Regions from separate parts of the Rhizobium sp. WCS2018Hpa-16 genome, predicted to be linked through region 1. Evidence: predicted binding sites of a transcription regulator. Region 1 holds the regulator's gene; each other region holds the start of a gene.

Region 1 (4,512 bases):
AGCGCCGCTTTTAAATGCGCAACCATCATTGGCGGCGTTATCGTGACATCGCTCATTGGCGGACTTTCAACGGCAATCTATTCCATCGAACATTTTCACCGCATCACAACATACGGGCTGGCCGCAAATCTTGCTGCGATGCCAATCATGTCACTCATTGTCATGCCGTTTGCGCTGATGGGCATGCTGCTGATGCCGTTCGGGCTTGATGCTCCATTCATCAAGGTCATGGGGTATGGAATGGCAATGGTCATCGACATCGCGACAACGGTGTCAGGCTGGGGCGGGGATGTGACGATTGGACGGCAGAACAGCTGGTTCCTCGCTGTGTCGACGACAGGTTTTCTGCTGCTCGCCCTTTTACGCACCCGGCTTGCATTGATTGGTCTACCCTTCGTTGCCGCGGGCTTTGTGCTGCTGAGCGCGGAGCAATGGCGCAGCAAGCCGGACTTTTTGATCTACGAGGATGGGTCGCTCGTTGCTCTTTTGAATGACGATGCGGTGGCAACCACAAAGCAGCGGGCGTCGGGCTTCATCTATGATCAGTGGGCGAGGGCGCTGCCCCTGCCGGAGCGCCATATTCCAGCAGATATGCTTGACGCAGAAAAGTCACCGGATAGTGACGACGAAGTTGGGGATGACTCACAAACCGGACGCCGCTCAACGCTGACGGACCAAGCCAAAGCGAAAGAACGGAAGGAGATGCAGAGGGCTCTCCTGAAACCAGATGGATTCACCTGTCGAAAAAACAGTTGGTGCGTATCGAAATCCAAAATCGGCATCACTGTAGCGGTAGTCTTCGACACTGCATTCGCGGGATTGGCCTGCGATATTGCCAATATTGTTGTCACGACACGCAGCGTTCCCTTCACCACATGCCGTTCTGGCGCCATTCTCATCACTCACGAAACCTTGCGCCGCACGGGGTCGATGGAGCTATGGCTAGGCGATGCAACAAAGCCGGTCCTGACCACAAGGGCTGCCATGCTGAGCGACAATCGGCCATGGACGGAGCACCGCCACTACGACTGGCGCGACAAAAGCTTCAATACAGGAATTCCGGCCCATATCGAACACCTGCTCACAGGCCGTCCATAACTCATGTGCTTTGGAGCGCGCCGCTGCTCGTCACGTCGGGACTGCGCGCAAATCCGCAAGCCATTCCCCCACATCCCGCGCCTCAGCCTCATGCGCATCATCGCGCCACGGTTCGAGAAGGGCCGCCTGTTCCCATTCCTGCATTGCCGGTAGGGAGAGGAGGTGATCCATATAGTGCTTCGATGCTGGAGACAGCGCCGTTCCGTAGGTCTGAAACCGAAACGCAACCGGGCAGAAAAACGCATCCACAGCTGTGAACCCGGCCCCGGCCAGGAATGGACCGCCATGGGCTGCCAGCCCTTGCTGCCACAAGGCGTCTATCCGGGAAATATCTCTCTGCAATGCGTCCGATATGGAGGATGGCCTAATTCGAAGACCAACACTCATGGGATGGTTGTTGCGCAATGTGGAGAAGCCAGCATGCATCTCCGCCGCGGCAGAGCGAGACCAGGCCCGTGCCTTTGCATCCGCTGCCCATACGCCATCATGCTTTTCCGCAAGATACTCGGTGATGGCGAGCGATTCCCAAACGGTCAGATCGCCATCCACAAGACATGGAACTTTCGATGTCGGTGAAAACTCCGAAAACGCATGGTCCTTGTCATCGAAACGCATGAATCGCTCGGAAAATCCAATTCCGAGCGTGCGCATCAGCACCCAGATTCGCAGTGACCAAGACGAGTAATTCTTGTTGGCGATGAAAAGTTGATACATGAGCAGCGCTCCTAAAAGGCAGCGATCAAAAAGAGAAAACTATCAGTAAACGAGAGAATTTCTTGCATAAAGCCATCCACAGCGATGGCATCATTCAAATTATTTGATGACCGTAACCAGCGTGGCGATCACGCCGGCTCACAAGCACCAGCTACAAACGCAACGGCGAAATTCCCATGCCATAAGTATCTGCTGACATAACGGAAAATCCACTCCAAATCACCGAATCGCAGTGGAATCGATACCCGGCTAACAAGTTCTATCACCGCGCGGTGACTTGAGGCCCCGCGAGCGTCAACAGAGTTAAGACTGCGCCTGAAAAGCGAGGCAAGAGCCTGTCAGGCTGGTCAGTGATAACGCCTGATCAGACCAACAAGCTTTCCCTGAATCTTGACCCTGTCGGGTCCAAATATGCGGGTTTCATAAGCAGGGTTCGCAGCTTCAAGTGCGATAGACGCGCCGTTGCGACGGAAGCGCTTAAGCGTTGCCTCCTCTTCGTCCACCAGAGCCACGATGATATCACCGGGATTTGCGGTGCTGGTATCCTTGATAATGACGGTATCGCCGTCAAAAATACCGGCTTCGATCATCGAATCGCCTTTGACCTCAAGCGCGTAATGCTCACCCGCACCCAGCATATCCATCGGCACGACCACATCATGAGTGTTGTTCTGGATGGCGGAGATTGGCACGCCCGCTGCAATGCGTCCCATGACCGGTACGCTGACTGATTCAGAATTTCTGCTGTTGGAAGATGATGGCTGAGGCCGTTGCTCAACAGCTGCGGTTTTGCCGAGACTGCCCTCAATAACACTTGGCGTGAAGCCGCGCTGTGGCTTTTCCGGGGGCGAATATGATTCGGGAAGCTTGATAACCTCGAGCGCACGGGCTCTGTTCGGTAGCCGGCGAATGAAGCCGCGCTCTTCAAGCGCTGTGATCAACCGATGGATGCCTGACTTTGATGCAAGCTCCAGTGCATCCTTCATTTCATCGAAAGATGGTGGCACGCCGGACTCTTTCATTCTCTCATGAATGAATAGAAGCAGTTCCTGCTGTTTGCGCGTGAGCATGAAGAGACCCTTGACGATTCGAGGCGGAGATTCGGGAAACAAATACAGAACGAACACTATCTGTTCCATATGTGTTCTGCAATCCCTTAAAACTCAGTGAAAGTACAAACGAGTTTCAGCGTTGCCCACAATCCCGCCGAATACCGCTCCTATACCGTGACTCGCTGTCGGCTTACTGCTACATGCGTTGCCAAGATCGGGCGTGATGCCCGTGCACTGTTTCATTTGTTCCAAGGGAAAACCATGAGTGCGACGAACAATCTGAAGGTCATTGCCGGCGAGGGCGCTGCTGCGGTCTCTTTCTCGAACACCGAACGGTTTTCCCTGATTGCCGGTCCGTGCCAGATGGAAAGCCGTGACCATGCTTTCATGATTGCCGAAACGCTGGCCGAACTCTGCGGCAAGCTGGGAATCGGCCTTGTTTACAAATCATCCTACGACAAGGCCAACCGCACCTCGCTTTCGGGCCAGCGCGGCATCGGCATCGACAAGGCGCTGGAAGTCTTCGCCGAGTTGAAGGCGCAGTTCGGCTTTCCAGTCCTTTCGGATATTCACACAGAAGAGCAGTGCGCCATTGTTGCGCCCGTCATAGATATTCTGCAGATTCCGGCATTTCTCAGCCGTCAGACGGACCTGCTGGTGGCTGCTGCAAAGACCGGCCGAGTGATCAACGTCAAGAAGGGCCAGTTTCTGGCACCCTGGGACATGAAGAACGTGCTGGCCAAGCTAAATGACAGCGGCAACTCCAATGTGCTGCTGTGCGAGCGTGGTGCATCCTTCGGCTACAATACGCTTGTGTCGGATATGCGCTCACTGCCAATCATGGCATCGCTCGGTGCGCCAGTTATATTCGATGCGACCCATTCCGTTCAGCAGCCCGGCGGGCAGGGTGGCTCGACAGGTGGTCAACGCGAGTTCGTGGAAACATTGGCACGCGCGGCGGTGGCCGTTGGTGTTGCCGGTCTTTTCATAGAGACGCATGAGGACCCTGATAATGCGCCGTCCGATGGCCCCAACATGGTTCACCTGAAAGATATGCCGAAGCTTCTCGAAAAACTTCTGGCTTTCGACAATATCACCAAATCCGCCTGATATTTCGGCGCCGAGAGGCGTCGATGGAAACCATCGCGCAGGACGGGGCTTGTCATTGTAATTTCTTCCGCATCGGCTACAGCGGAAGACGAATACCAAACGACTCGCCGCTCTGGCGACGTGTTTTTATCGCATGCCGGAATCTGAAACTTCTTCACAGCTTCCCTCATGCGCTTTAAGACATGCACCTGAAAAACACTGTTCCAATCCTAAGGGAGAGATCATGACAGCCATTACCGACATTATCGCACGCGAAATTCTCGACAGCCGCGGCAACCCGACCGTTGAGGTAGATGTCTATCTTGAAGACGGCTCTTTCGGCCGCGCAGCGGTTCCATCGGGCGCATCCACCGGCGCGCATGAAGCCGTAGAGCTGCGCGATGGCGGCAAGCGTTACCTCGGTAAGGGCGTCGAGAAGGCAGTCGAAGCCGTCAACACGGAAATCTTCGATGCGCTGGGCGGTTTCGATGCCGAGAGCCAGATCCATGTCGACCAGACACTGATCGAACTCGACGGTACTCCGAACAAATCGCGCCTC
Region 2 (4,512 bases), 620 kb from region 1:
GGAGCGGGAAAGCCTTGAGGCGCAAGTGGATGCGCGCGGCATGCGTGAGCGGGTGCGCTTCCTGGGATGGCAGGACGATACACGTCCTTACGTTTCGGCTGCAGACATCTTCGTCATGCCCTCAAGCCATGAGCCATTGGGCAATGTCATTCTCGAAGCATGGGCGCAGAAAAAACCTGTGGTCTCGTCCAGATCGGAAGGACCCATGTGGTTCATGCGCGATGGAGAGAATGGGTTGCTTACGGATATTGGCGATGATGCTGGTTTCGCGGCTGCCATCAGCAGCCTTTTGAATGATCGGGCTCTCTCTCAGCGCGTAGCAACTGGCGGACATGAGACCCTGATGCGTCAGTTTTCAGAAGAAGCCGTGTCTTCTGCCTATATCGAACTCTTCAAGCGCAAGCCATAAGCGCCGCGTAGACGCTTGCCAGCCTTGCCGCTTCGCCGTCGATCGTAAAATTCTGCGCCACGTGCTGGCGCGCAGCCAGCGAAGCGTTGATGCGCTTTTCGTCGTCGCTCATCCAGCTTGATGCGGCTTGGCTCATGGCATGCAGATCGTCACGTGGAATGGTGGCTCCGGTCGCATGTTCTACAATCAGCTCAGGGAATGCACCGACATCGGTCGCAATAACCGGCACGGCCGTTGCCATCGCCTCAAGCGGCGTCAGGCCAAAGCCTTCCCAGCGCTGAGGGGCAATGAACAGGTCGAGGGTGCGATACCATTCATTGATGTTGGTGTGCTCGCCCACAAAGAGAATACGGTCTCCAAGGCCTGCAGCGCGAACCTTTTCCTTCAAGCCGTTTTCAAATTCCACATGCGGCCCGGTGGCGCGGCCGGCAATGATGGCAGACCAGCCCGGCTGTTGCGGCAATGTGGCAATCATCGCATCCACGAAAAGGTCCGTGCCCTTTTGCTTGCGCACCCTACCAAAGCAGCCAACATATTTCTTGTTGGCATCAAGGCCGAGGGCACGTTTCGCCTGCGCCTTATCGGCGGGTGGGCAGAAGCGGTCGGTATCGATGCCGTGCATGATGACGGTTCTGGGCAGGTCCATATAGGACGCCGTCTTGTTGCTGGTCGCGATGATGGCATCCATGCGCGAAATCAGAAACTTCGTCCAGCCACTATGCTTGCGCTGGGACGCGGATGTGAAGACCACTTTCAGCTTCATGCGCAGCACATCCCGCATGAGAATGGCAGGCAGCATTTCGATATTGCGCCGCGCATGCCAAACGCGCGGCTTTTTTTCCGGCCCTATTTGCCAAAGCTTCCATAGTTCACGAAAGCGAACATGCGGCAGGCTGCCGGGCAAGCCCGGGCCAATGGCCGCCACCTTCTGCCCCTGCCTGTTTTGAACAGGCAGAAGCTGAATGATCGTAGAGGTTACGCCAGAGAGCCTGCGCTTGAAATTCGGCGCAAGCACCTGGACATCGGCCAAGTCAACATGTTGCAAATTGGATAACTCGGGCAGGGGGCTGCTAATCAACCCCAGTTTACGGAGAGGATCTCATAGCCGCGCGAACCGCCGGGTGCATTCACCTCGATGCTGTCGCCAACTTCCTTGCCGATAAGCGCGCGGGCGATTGGCGAGGAGATGGAAATGCGGCCCTGCTTCACGTCGGCTTCCTGGTCGCCCACGATCTGGTAGGTCTTCTGCTCGTTGGATTCTTCGTCGATGAGCTTGATCGTCGCACCAAACTTGATGGTGGTGCCAGACATTTTCGAGAGGTCGATAACCTCGGCGCGGGCCGTCAGGTCTTCCAGTTCTGCAACGCGGCCTTCATTGTGGCTCTGCGCTTCCTTGGCAGCGTGGTACTCGGCATTTTCCGAGAGGTCTCCATGGGCGCGTGCTTCGGCAATGGCTTCGATGATGCGCGGACGCTCCTCCTGCTGGCGGAAGCGCAGTTCTTCCTGCAACTTGATGAATCCACCCTGCGTCATTGGCACTTTTTCTACCATTTTTTCTTCCTTCGCATTCGATCTACGGTACCCGCAGACACAAAAAGAAACAGGTTCCGGAGCAAAACTACGGAACCATGTCAAAATCACAATTTCCGACACTATATCAGAAGACCGGAGTGATTTGCCAGATAATTTGAAGCCATCCATTTCTAGCAGATTTACGGCCTGATCATATTCAGTTATTGACTTATATTGCAAGAACATATAGTGAACATATGCATGAAAAAGTCAATAAAAGAGCGCTTAGCAGTCCTTTCCGATGCGGCAAAGTATGATGCATCCTGCGCCTCCAGTGGCACGTCGAAGCGCAATTCCTCCGCTTCCGGCGGGTTGGGTTCAACCGAAGGTTCGGGCATTTGCCACGCCTACGCGCCGGATGGACGATGCATTTCGCTGCTGAAGATTCTTCTGACCAACTTCTGCATTTATGACTGCGCCTATTGCATCAACCGGTCCTCCAGCAATGTCGAGCGTGCCAGGTTTACGGTGGAGGAGGCCGTCTGGCTGACGCTCGAATTTTATCGCCGGAATTACATCGAGGGGCTGTTTCTGTCGTCGGGCATTATCCGGTCGTCAGATCACACGATGGAAGAGCTGGTTCGGGTGGCAAAAGAATTGCGCGTCACCCATGGTTTTCGCGGCTATATCCACCTCAAGTCCATTCCCGAGGCATCGGCTCACCTGATCGAGGAGGCCGGGCTCTATGCCGACCGCCTGTCGATCAACATTGAGCTGCCGACGGATAGCGGTATTAGCCAGTTCGCACCGGAAAAACAGCCGGTGAATATCCGCAAATCCATGGCTGACATTCGCCTGAAAATCGAGGAGGCGGGTGAGCCGACGCTTCAGACCAAACGGGTCCGAAAATTCGCACCAGCGGGCCAGAGCACGCAGATGATTGTTGGTGCCGATGGCGCCAATGACACCACCATCCTGTCCACCAGTGCGCGGCTTTATGGCAGCTACGGTTTGCGCCGTGTCTATTATTCAGCCTTCAGCCCCATTCCCGATTCGTCGAAAAACCTGCCTCTGATCAAGCCGCCCTTGATGCGCGAACATCGCCTGTATCAGGCAGACTGGCTCTACCGCTTCTATGGTTTCGACATCGACGAGATTGCCTCGACCCAGAAGGATGGCATGCTGGATCTCGATATTGATCCGAAGCTCGCCTGGGCTCTGGCCAACCGCCAGCAATTTCCTGTCGATGTGAACAAGGCAGATCGTGAAACGCTGCTGCGTGTTCCGGGCTTCGGCACAAAGACGGTGAAATCGATTCTGTCTTCGCGACGGTTCCGGCAATTGCGGCTGGAAGATATTGCCCGCTTTGGCGTGTCGTTGAAGAAGGTCAAGGCATTCGTTGTCGCAGTTGGCTGGTCTCCGGGCAAGCTGACAGAGCGCCCAGATTTGCGGGCCATGTTCGCGCCGCAGCCAGAACAATTGTCCCTCCTGTAATGTACCTGATTTCACTGGAGGGGCGGGGGGATTTTAGCGAGTGGCGCGATGCCGCTCGGCGGTTCCTGTCGGCAAATGTCGCACCACACGAAATCGATTGGCGGTTTCGGGGTGAGGAAACCGGCCTGTTTGGTTTTGAAGAGGGCGACCGTGTTCCAGAGGTGGATAGCGCCGCCAGCGTGAACGTACCTTCGGCCTTCATGCCCTTGGCACAAACCATTATCTGTCACAGCGATCCCTCCCGGTTTGCGCTGCTCTACCGTCTCCTGTGTCGGCTTTCGAAGGACAGGGCCTTGCTTGCGTTCAAGGCGGACGCAGATGTGGCGGAAGCGCGCAAGATGGAGAAAGCGGTTCGGCGCGACAGCCACAAGATGACGGCTTTTGTGCGCTTCAAGGAAGTGCCGCTGGGTGAGGGCGTCGCGGGCCGCCGGCGGTTTATCGCCTGGTTTGAGCCGGATCATTTTATTGTCGAGCGCAAGGCATCCTTTTTCCAGCGCCGTTTCACGGATATGGACTGGATGATCCTTACCCCGAACGGCTCAGCGCGCTGGGATGGCGAAACTCTGGAAACCTCGCGGCTGGCGGCATCAAAGCCCGATCTTTCCGATGAAACAGATGAGCTGTGGCGCACCTATTACGCCAATATTTTCAATCCGGCGCGGTTGAAGATCAAGGCGATGACAGCCGAAATGCCAAAGAAATACTGGAAGAACCTGCCCGAGGCAGACCTCATTCCTAGCCTCATTCTGAACGCCGAAAGGCGGGTTCTGGAAATGGGTGCCAAGGCAGCAACCGAGCCGCAGCTGTTCCACCACCGTCTTCAGGCGGCGGCGGAAAACAGGCCAGCACCAGTCCTGCCGGATGCGGATACGCTTGATGGTTTGAAGCATCAGGCGCAAGGCTGCACGCTTTGCGCGCTGCATTGCAAGGCGACCCAAACCGTGTTTGGTGAAGGACCAGCCAACGCCAATGTCATGATTGTTGGTGAGCAGCCGGGTGACGTGGAGGATCTTGCCGGTCGGCCCTTTGTCGGTCCCGCAGGAAAGGTCTTCGATCAGGTGATCGGCGAGGCTGGCATCGATCGCAAGGCGCTTTAC
Region 3 (4,512 bases), on a different contig from region 1:
TGCTGCTGACGCTGGTGTTCAGCTTCTCGCGGATCGTAAAGTTTTTCGTGCGTGAACAGCCCTTGCTAGTGGCCGCGATCGTCATGACGCTGCTCATTCCCGGCATGCTTCTCTCAGAGCTGTTGCAACGGTTTCTCGGCGTCTATCCGAGCTGATCCGCCGATGCGATCACGATAGATCGTCACCGTCAGCCGCCAACTCAGGTCTTGGCTGTCGCGGCGGTATCACATCGGGATAATCCACCTGCATGAAATAGAGGCCCTCGGGCGGCGCAACAGGGCCGCAGGCCTTGCGATCTCGGGCCTCAAGGGCCGCCTTCACATCATCCACTGTCATGCCGCCATCCCCCGCCAGTTTCAGAGTGCCGGCAAAGGAGCGGATCTGATTGTGCAGGAAGCTTTGCGCCGTAGCGCGGATTTCGATCAGGTCGCCATCGCGTGTCACATCCAGCCGGTCAAGCGTGCGCACCGGGCTGTTTGCCTGACAGTGCACGGAGCGGAATGTCGTGAAATCATGTCGCCCGACCAGCGTCTGCGCTGCCGCGTGCATGGCCTCATGGTCAAGGTCTTTGGATACCCACCATGCGCGCTTGTGTTCCAGCGCCAACCGCGATTTGCGACAGATGATGCGGTAAAGATAATGGCGGCGAAGGGCTGAAAAGCGTGCGTCGAAATCCTGCGTGACCGCTGCGACGTCAAGAATCGACACCGCCTCGCCCGCCATGGCCAGATGGGCGTTCAGCGCATTGCGCAGCTTGTAGGGTTCCCACTCCCGCGTCAGATCCACATGGGTGACCTGCCCCTTGGCGTGAACACCGGAATCGGTGCGACCAGCGCCGCGAAAGCTGACGGTTTCTTCTGTCAGCGACAGAACGGCAGCCTCCAGCGCGCCCTGCACGGAGGGGCCGTTGGTCTGTCGCTGCCAACCGTAATAGGGAGAACCATCATATTCGACGGTCATGCGAAAGCGTGGCATCAGCCGAGCCTCGTTCCGACAGAGACCTTGGTGCCGCGCAGAAAATCATCCGCCAGCATGGGCTTGCCGCCGGCCTTTTGCAGGCGCAAAAGGCGAACTGCACCGCTGCCACAGGCAACTGTCAGGGCATCATCCAAAACCGACCCCGCCTCGCCCATGCCGCTCGCAACCTGCGATTCCAGCACCTTCACGCGCTCGGCCTTGCCGCCTATATCCATTTCGAACCATGCGCCGGGAAAGGGCGAAAGGCCCCTGATGTGGTTGTGCACATCCTGACTGGAGCGGGAAAAATCGATGCGGGTTTCACCCTTGTCGATCTTGGCCGCGTAGACCACACCCTCCTCCGGCTGCGGCGTGACAGGCAGATCGCCATCTTCGAGCTTCAGCATCGCCTCGCGCATCAGCCGCGCACCCGCCAGCATGAGACTGTCATGCAGCGCGCCGGCTGTCATGTCAGCCGTAATCGTGATGCGTGCTGTGAGTGCGACGGGGCCGGTGTCCAGCCCCTTTTCCATCTGCATCACCATAATGCCGGTTTCCGTATCACCTGCCATGATGGCACGCTGAATGGGGGCGGCACCGCGCCAGCGCGGCAGGAGTGAGGCATGGCCATTATAGCAGCCGAGGCGCGTGCCGCTCAAAATGGCATCCGGCAATAGCAAGCCGTAGGCCACGACAACCGCCACATCGGCATTGAAGTCCCTGAACGTCGCCCGGTCTTCTTCCGCCTTGAAATTGAGAGGTGTCAGAACCGGAATGCCGAGCAATTCGGCGGCCTGATGGACAGGTGACTTCTGGAGATCAAGGCCACGACGTCCGCCGGGGCGCGGCGGCTGCGTATAAACCGCCACGATCTCATGGCCTGCATCGACAAGGGCGCGCAAGGTGGGAACGGAAAAGTCCGGTGTACCCATGAAAATGATGCGAAGTGCCATGGATGCCCCCTGTCCCGCAGATGTACCCGTCGATCTAAAGAGATCGGCGGATCAGAATTTTGCGCGGGCCGCTTTGGTGAATTTCTTGATGACCATTTCCCGCTTCAATCGGGAAATGTGGTCGATGAACAGCACACCGTTCAGATGGTCGATCTCGTGTTGCAGACAGGTTGCCAGCAAACCGTCAGCCTCAAGCGTCTGCTTCTTGCCGTCGCGGTCGATATAAGCCAATGTCAGGGCAGCTGGGCGCTCCACCTCGGCGTAATAATCCGGGATCGAAAGACAACCCTCCTCATAGGTCGAAATATCATCCGACACGGTGAGGATTTCAGGATTGATGAAAACGATTGGCTTGCGGTCTTCATCCTCGCGCGAGATATCGATGACAAGCATGCGGCGCGGCACGCCGATCTGAATGGCGGCAAGGCCAATGCCCGGCGCATCATACATGGTTTCCAGCATGTCATCGGCCAGACGCGTGATCTCGGCATCCACCTGTTCGATGGGCTTGGATTGCTGGCGCAGCAAAGGATCAGGCAAAATAATAAGAGGTTTGATCGTCATGGCTTCCCCATAACGCATCTCTTCTTTCGAGGAAACAAAAAATAGAAGGCACCATTCACGGCCCGAAAGACGAAAAAGCGGACTCATTTACGCCGTGGAAATGTTCATGCTTTGATCTGACGAATCACGGGAAATCTGTTAGATTTGCTTATGAACATTGATTTTAACGCTCTTGGTACGACAGCTTTCAGTCTTGGTGGCAACGACATATCGGTTGGCGCAATGCTCGCCCTTCTCCTTGTCGGGTGTCTTGTCGCGGCGATCCTTATCTTCCGAAGGCCGCCGGTGGTAGACCAGTCACGGGATGAAATCACCGAACTTTTGCGAACCCAGTCGGAATTGCACGGCCGCATCGCCGCCATGACGGAGAGCCTCAGCGCCCGTCAAAACGAAATGAGCCAGACGCTGAACGACCGTCTGGACGGCATGTCGCAGCGGATCGGCACGACCTTGACGGAGCAGACCCGCTCCACCCATGAAAATCTCAGCAAGCTGCAGGAGAGACTTGCGGTCATCGATGCTGCGCAGGGCAATATTCAGGATCTGGCCAAGGATGTGATCGGTCTGCAGGCTATCCTTTCCAACAAGCAGACACGCGGCGCCTTCGGCCAAGCGCGTATGGAAGCCCTCATTGCCGACGCCCTGCCCTCCGGCTCCTATAGCTTGCAGCCCACGCTTTCTAACGGATTTCGACCCGATTGCACCATCAGAATGCCCAACAATGCACCGCCGCTGGTGATTGATGCAAAGTTTCCGCTCGAAGCCTGGAATGCACTGAAAGCCGATGATTCGCCTGAGGCAAAGCGGGCCGCCACGCAGCAGTTTCGTCGCGACATGGAAGTGCATATTCGTGATGTCGCCGACAAATATCTGATTTCGGGCGAAACGCAGGACACCGCCTTTATCTTCGTGCCCTCGGAATCGATCTTTGCCGATATTCACCAACATTTTGAAAATCTGGTCCAGCGTGCGCACCGCTCCCGCGTGGTCATTGTTTCCCCGTCCCTCCTGATGCTGTCCGTGCAGGTCATCCAATCGGTGCTGAAGGACCAGCGGATGCGCGAACAGGCTCACCTCATTCAGGGTGAAGTGGCCCTGTTGATGGATGATGTGCGGCGGCTGGATGAGCGGACGCGCAAATTGCAGTCGCATTTCGGGCTGGTGCAAAAGGACGTGGACATGATGTTGACCTCGTCTGACAAGGTTCTGGCGCGCGGTGTCAAAATCGAGAGCCTGGATTTTGCGCCCTCGCAAAAGGAAATCGCTCATCTGGAAGCCGAGCAGCTGCGCCGCATTTCAGAGGTTCGCGCCGGTTCTGCCAAGCTGAGGGTGGTTGACGACGAGTGATACACCCGGCAAAGTCGCCGTCTGTTTCGACTTCGTTTTTACCCCCTTTGGAATGACCCGCATGATCACAGTTTTCGGCTCCATCAACATGGACCTCGTCGCCATATCCGACCGCCTGCCAAAGCCCGGCGAGACCGTGACCGGCAAATCCTTCTCGACCGCCGCCGGTGGCAAGGGCGCCAATCAGGCGCTGGCCGCCCGTCGGGCCGGTGCTACCGTTAAAATGGCTGGTGCCATTGGTGATGATGCGTTCGCCGCGCCCGCCTTGACGCTTCTTCGTGATGCGAGAGCGGATCTGTCGCTCATCAAGACCGTGGCCGTGCCAACCGGAACCGCCGTTATCCTGATTGGCGAAGGCGGGGAAAACATGATTTCGGTCATTCCCGCCGCCAATGGCGAAGTTTCGCCCGAAGATGCAGACCGCGCAATCTCTGAAATGGCAGCAGGCGATATTCTGATGCTGCAGTTCGAGGTGCCTGCAGATGCCATCGAGGCCGCGCTCAAAGCCGCCAAGGCGAAACGCGTCACGACCATCATCAACACGGCACCGTTGACTTCGCATGCGCAGCGCCTGTCGCGCATGGCTGATATCGTGATCGCCAACGAGACGGAGTTCGAGCTGCTGATCGGGAAGGATAATCTCTCCGCCGACCAGCGGGAAAAAGAGCTTGTCTCTCTTCACAATGAAACC

What was found. The regulator LexA, encoded in region 1, represses DNA repair genes until DNA is damaged. The targets are predictions, from matches to a motif close to TGTTCNNNNTGTGTTCNG.
Region 2: the regulator LexA is predicted to act here: its motif matches at 2,160-2,177, upstream of RQI55_RS01835 (putative DNA modification/repair radical SAM protein).
Region 3: the regulator LexA is predicted to act here: its motif matches at 2,576-2,593, upstream of RQI55_RS06815 (DNA recombination protein RmuC).

Annotation. Positions count from the first base shown of each region.
Region 1 is NZ_JAVTIX010000001.1:977,277-981,788, forward strand. Features, by position in the region: gene RQI55_RS04930 (ComEC/Rec2 family competence protein) at 1-1,098, shown strand, start outside; gene RQI55_RS04935 (glutathione S-transferase family protein) at 1,129-1,812, opposite strand; gene lexA (transcriptional repressor LexA) at 2,160-2,882, opposite strand; gene kdsA (3-deoxy-8-phosphooctulonate synthase) at 3,126-3,974, shown strand; gene eno (phosphopyruvate hydratase) at 4,198-4,512, shown strand, end outside.
Region 2 is NZ_JAVTIX010000001.1:361,913-366,424, forward strand. Features, by position in the region: gene RQI55_RS01820 (glycosyltransferase) at 1-409, shown strand, start outside; gene RQI55_RS01825 (glycosyltransferase family 4 protein) at 393-1,454, opposite strand; gene greA (transcription elongation factor GreA) at 1,484-1,960, opposite strand; gene RQI55_RS01835 (putative DNA modification/repair radical SAM protein) at 2,183-3,415, shown strand; gene RQI55_RS01840 (UdgX family uracil-DNA binding protein) at 3,415-4,512, shown strand, end outside.
Region 3 is NZ_JAVTIX010000002.1:143,551-148,062, reverse strand. Features, by position in the region: gene RQI55_RS06835 (hypothetical protein) at 1-155, shown strand, start outside; gene truA (tRNA pseudouridine(38-40) synthase TruA) at 169-975, opposite strand; gene fmt (methionyl-tRNA formyltransferase) at 975-1,910, opposite strand; gene def (peptide deformylase) at 1,962-2,474, opposite strand; gene RQI55_RS06815 (DNA recombination protein RmuC) at 2,625-3,821, shown strand; gene RQI55_RS06810 (ribokinase) at 3,883-4,512, shown strand, end outside.